DNA from 2 places in the Streptomyces sp. NPDC005435 genome. Region 2 is predicted to be linked to the other one. Evidence: riboswitches for the same ligand, from Rfam matches in the RefSeq annotation. Region 2 holds a riboswitch; the other holds the start of a gene.
What was found. A riboswitch is a leader RNA that binds a small molecule or an ion and turns the genes downstream of it on or off. The one in region 2 is predicted to bind S-adenosylmethionine.
Positions count from the first base shown of each region.

Region 1 (2,811 bases), on a different contig from region 2:
ACCCACACCGCGTCGGTGCCGGGACCGATCGCCGACAGCCCCGAGACCAGCCCGCCACCGCCGCGCCGCGACGTCAGCGCCCCGTCCGGACCCACCGTGTACGACACCGGGCCACGATTCGACGCGACCAGCACCTCAGCACCCTGCGTTGAAGCCATGGTCCTCAACCTAGCCCGGCACCGAAACCCTCAAACGTGTGCGGGACGCGGCGCGGCGCCTTGTATACGGCCCTCCGTATACGGGGTGCGGCGCGCTCTCACGCCACCCGCCGCTCCGCGTACTCCGCGATCTCCGCCATGGGCGGCCGCTCCTCCGTGTCCACCGCGTACGTACGCGGCTCGAAGCCGGACACCCCCCGCTCGAACTGGGTCAGGGAGGGCCGGACCAGGTGCCCGCGGGCCAGCCGCAGCTGGGCCGTGCGGTAGATCGCGGCGGCCATGCGCCCGAGCGCCTGCCCGTCCTGGTGCCGGTGCTTGCGGACGCCGACGTCGACCTGGGCCAGCGCGTCGAGCCCGACCAGATGCAGCGCGTCCACCAGCATCCCCAGCTCCACGCCGTACCCCACCGGGAACGGCAGCTGTTCCAGCAGCGAGCGCCGGGCCGCGTACTCACCGCCCAGCGGCTGGACGAAACCGGCCAGCTGCGGCCAGTGCATGTTCAGCAGCGGCCGCGCCATCAGCTCGGTGACCCGCCCGCCCTGTCCGGCGGCGCCGCCGAGGGGGCGGTCGTACATCGCCTTGACCAGGTCCACCTGCGGATCGGTGAGCAGCGGGCCGACGATGCCGAGGACGAAGTCCGAGGAGAACTCCTTCAGATCCGCGTCCACGAAGGCGACGATGTCCCCGCTGGTCGCGAGCAGAGACCGCCACAGCACCTCGCCCTTGCCGGGTACGGCCGGCAGCCGGGGCAGTATCGCGTCGCGGTGCACGACCCGCGCGCCCGCCGCCGCCGCGACCTCGGAGGTGCGGTCGGTGGACCCGGAGTCCACCACGACGATCTCGTCCACCAGCGGCGCCTGCGTCACCAGGTCGTGGCGGATCACGGACACGATGTCGCCGACCGTCTCCTCCTCGTTCAGCGCGGGCAGCACCACGGACACGCTCTGTCCGGAGCGCTGCTTGGCGGCGAGGACGCGGTGCAGCGGGCGGTCGGCCACGGACCAGGAGCGGGTGGCCAGCCAGCGCTCGGTTTCTTCCAGCATGGTCTGCGGCTCCTTCTCAGGGGGGACGTACGGTCACACGTGCCGGTGTTCTTGAACCCGTCTCGCGGTTCGGACGACACCTTCAACTGTGCTGGCCTTCGGTTACAGTCTTGAACAACGCCGGTGACCATCGCATGTCCGAGACGATCGGCGTTCACAACCGCATACAGCTCATCCAGAGGGGCAGAGGGAAACGGCCCTGCGAAGCCCCGGCAACCCTCCAGCCGGTCTCGTGCGCGGACACTCCGCGACACCGCGAGGCTCCCGGCTCGGGAAGGTGCCAAATCCGTCTCACGGCGAGATTCGTCGTGAGGAAGATGAGGAGAAAGGGCCTCGCCTCCCATGGCTGTGCAGACCATTGCCACCCCCACTGTCGATCTCGGCCCCGCCGCCGCCCTCAGCTGCCGGGAGTGCGGGCACCGCGTCCCGCTCGGCCCGGTCTTCGCCTGCGAGGAGTGTTTCGGCCCGCTGGAGATCGCCTACGACTTCTCCGGCTACGACACCGAGGGCCTCCGCAAGCGCATCGAGTCAGGACCCGCCAGCATCTGGCGCTACGCCCCGCTGCTGCCCGTCCCCGCCGACGTCGCGGAGAAGCCGAACCTCCACCCCGGCTGGACCCCGCTCGTCAAGGCCGACAACCTCGCCCGTGAACTCGGCGTCACCGGCGGCCTGTTCGTCAAGGACGACTCCGGGAACCCCACCCACTCCTTCAAGGACCGCGTGGTCGCCCAGGCCCTGGAGGCCGCCCGCGCCTTCGGCTTCACCACGCTCTCCTGCTCCTCCACCGGCAACCTCGCGGGCGCGGTCGGCGCCGCCGCGGCCCGCGCGGGGCTGCGCTCCTGCGTGTTCATCCCGCACGACCTGGAGCAGGGCAAGATCGTCATGGCCGCGGTCTACGGCGGTGAACTCGTCGGCATCGAGGGCAACTACGACGACGTGAACCGCTTCTGCTCCGAGCTGATCGGCGACCCGGCCGGCGAGGGCTGGGGCTTCGTCAACGTCAACCTCAGGCCGTACTACGCCGAGGGCTCCAAGACGCTGGCGTACGAGATCTGCGAGCAGCTCGGCTGGCGGCTGCCGGACCAGCTCGTGGTGCCGATCGCCTCCGGCTCCCAGCTCACGAAGATCGACAAGGGGCTCAAGGAGCTGATCGCGCTCGGCCTGGTCGAGGACAGGCCGTACAAGATCTTCGGCGCCCAGGCGGAGGGCTGCTCGCCGGTGTCGGCCGCGTACAAGGCGGGCCACGACGTCGTACGGCCCCAGAAGCCGGACACCATCGCCAAGTCGCTGGCCATCGGCAACCCCGCCGACGGGCCGTACGTCCTCGACATCGCCCGGCGCACCGGCGGCGCCGTGGAGGACGTGACGGACCCCCAGATCGTGGACGCCATCAAGCTGCTGGCCCGCACCGAGGGCATCTTCGCGGAGACGGCGGGCGGCGTGACGGTCGGCGTGACGCGCAAGCTGATCGAGAACGGCGTACTGGACCCGACGCTCACCACCGTCGTCCTGAACACGGGCGACGGCCTCAAGACGCTGGACGCGGTGGCCGGTACGGGGCTCACCGCGACCATCCGACCGAACCTGGACTCCTTCCGAGAGGCTGGCCT
Region 1 covers NZ_JBEXEQ010000006.1:240,703-243,513, reverse strand. The annotation lists gene AB0898_RS10240 (trehalose-6-phosphate synthase) at 1-158, opposite strand, end outside; gene AB0898_RS10235 (glucosyl-3-phosphoglycerate synthase) at 257-1,201, opposite strand; SAM riboswitch class I at 1,370-1,525, shown strand; gene thrC (threonine synthase) at 1,544-2,811, shown strand, end outside.
Region 1: another riboswitch for S-adenosylmethionine. It lies ahead of thrC (threonine synthase); the one in region 2 lies ahead of AB0898_RS20870 (aminotransferase class V-fold PLP-dependent enzyme).

Region 2 (2,811 bases):
GACCTCGCCGAGGTCATCCCCGGCCGCATCAGCAAGATCCCCGGCGTCGAGGGCACCGACACCCACGTCGCCTTCCGCACGTACTCCCAGCACGACCTGGAGGCGGCGTTCGCGATCGGCCTCGACAACTAGAGCCTCCGGCGGTTCGACGGTCCACCTCCGGCGGCGCGCCCTCGCGGCCGGCCGCACTCCGCGCCGGATGCCCGGCGGCCGGTCCGTGGCAGCCGCCCGCGCCGCCGGGACGGCGCGAGGAGGCGGCAGCCTCGCCGGTCGGACTTCTCACCCCGCCGGCCGGACCCGGAAGGACGCCCGTCAGGACTCCGGGACGCACTGCCCGTTCTCCGTGCGGTAGCGCCACTTCGCGCCGTGCTCGACCAGTTCGCGCAGGGCCGCCACGAAGCGGTCGACGTGTTCCTCCGGGGTGCCCGCGCCGAAGCTGACGCGGACCGCGTTCAGGGGGGCGTCCGGGGTGCCGCAGTCGGCGTCGGTGTCGGGGGTGCCGTCGAGGAGGGTGCGCAGGAGGGGGTGGGCGCAGAAGAGGCCGTCGCGGACGCCGATGCCGTACTCGGCGGAGAGCGCGGCGGCCAGGCGGGAGCCGTTCCAGCCGGCCACCACGAAGGACAGCACGCCGACGCGCGGGGCGTCGTCCCCGAAGAGGGAGAGGACGCGCACGCCGGGCACCTCCGCGAGACCCTCGCGCACCCGGCGGATCAGCACCGCCTCCCGCTCGGCCAGACGGTCGAGCCCCGCCTCCTCCAGCGCCGCGCAGGCGGAGGCGATGGCGTAGGCGCCGATGACGTTCGGGGAGCCCGCCTCGTGCCGGGCGGCGCCCTCGTGCCACTCCACCTCGACGCGGCCGTCCGCACCCCGTACGACCCGGCGGCTCGCCCCGCCGCCCGCGAGGTACGGCTCGGCGGCCGTGAGCCAGTCGGCGCGCCCGGCGAGCACACCCGAGCCGAAGGGCGCGTACAGCTTGTGCCCGGAGAAGGCCACCCAGTCCACGTCCAGCTCGCGCACGCTCACCGGGTGGTGCGGGGCCAGCTGGGCCGCGTCCAGGACGATCCGGGCGCCGTGCGCGTGCGCGGCCGCCGCCAGCTCGCGCACCGGCCACAGCTCCCCGGTGACATTGGAGGCCCCGGTGACGCACACCAGTGCCGGAGCGGCGGTGTCCCGCGCGGCGAGGGCCCGCTCCAGCGTGGCCACGGCCGCCCTGGGGCTGCGGGGCGCGGCGAGGACGGTGACCCGGTCCTGCGGCCAGGGCAGCAGCGCCGCGTGGTGCTCGGTCTCGAAGACGAACACCTCGCACCCGGCGGGCAGCGCCCGGGCCAGCAGGTTCAGCGAGTCGGTGGTGGAGCGGGTGAACACCACCTGGTCGTCGGCCCGGCAGTCCAGGAACCGGGCGACCGTGCGGCGGGCGTTCTCGAACAGCTCCGTGGAGAGCCGGGACAGCTGCCCGGCGCCCCGGTGGACGCTGCCGTAGTACGGCGCGTAGGCGGCCACGTCGTCCCAGACGCGCCGGAGGGCGGGGGCACTGGCCGCGTAGTCCAGCGCGGCGTACTCCACCTCGCCGCCGGTGACGAGCGGGACGGTGACCCCGGACCCGAGGACGGGCAGCGGGGCGAGGACGGCGGGGGCAGCGGTGAGCACGGACATGAGGGGTCAACTCCCGTGAGAAAGCCCGGAGTCGGCGCGCGGGTACGACAAGGCCCGGCACGCGGCGAACTCGGGAAGAGAAGAAGGGGCGTGCGGAGGCGGGGCTCTGCGGCCCTAACGCATTCGCTTGCTCAAGGAAGGCTCCCTCGACCGCGCTTGCCGTAGACCTCGCTGCCTACGGCCTGGTCCTCACCCGGGGCACCCCGCCACGGACGGAGGGTTGCCGGACAGCCGGCCGGGGCCTGTTGGCTGTCACTCGTGACCTGATCAAAAAGCTAGCGGGGGCCCGGCGGTTCGCGCAACCGGCGTCCGGATCGCGGGACGCCGGCCGCGCGGGCACCGCCGGAACCTCAGCGGCTCGTCACCGCCGCCTCAGCGGTTCGTCGCCGCCACCCACCGCTCCAGCGTCCGCCGGGCCGCCCCGGAGTCGATGGACTCCGCCGCCCGTGCCATGCCCTCGCGCAGCTGGTCCGCCAGGGGCGCCCCGGTCGGGTCCAGGGCCACCAGCGCGGCCGCGGAGTTCAGCAGCACCGCGTCCCGTACGGGGCCCGTCTCGCCGTCCAGGAGCCTGCGGGCGACCTCCGCGTTGTACGCCGGGTCGCCGCCGCGCAGGGCGTCCACCGGGACCAGCTCGATGCCGACGTCACGCGGGTCGAAGACCTCCTCGGTGACCTTGCCGTCGCGCACGATCCACACCCGCGAGGGCGAGGTCGTCGTCAGCTCGTCGAGCCCGTCCTCGCCCCGGAAGACCAGGGAGGAGTTGCCCCGCTCGGCGAAGACGCCCGCCACGATGGGCGCCATGGCGAGGTTGGCGACCCCGACCGCCTGCGACCGCACCCGCGCCGGGTTGGTCAGCGGGCCGATGACGTTGAAGACCGTACGGATGCCGAGCTGGCCGCGCGCGGCGCCCACGTGCCGCAGCGCCGGGTGGAACTTGATCGCGAAGCAGAAGGTGATCCCCGCCTCCTCCGCGACCTCGGCCACCCGCTTCGGGGTCAGCTCCAGGTTGACGCCGAGCTTCTCCAGCACGTCGGAGGAGCCGGAGGCGGAGGACGCGGCGCGGTTGCCGTGCTTGATGACCTTGGCGCCGGTGCCCGCGACCACGATCGAGGACATCGTGGAGATGTTCACGGTCTTGGCGCCGTCGCCGCCGGTGCC
Region 2 covers NZ_JBEXEQ010000015.1:163,387-166,197, forward strand. The annotation lists gene AB0898_RS20865 (Lrp/AsnC family transcriptional regulator) at 1-132, shown strand, start outside; gene AB0898_RS20870 (aminotransferase class V-fold PLP-dependent enzyme) at 313-1,653, opposite strand; SAM riboswitch class IV at 1,801-1,917, opposite strand; gene trpD (anthranilate phosphoribosyltransferase) at 2,026-2,811, opposite strand, start outside.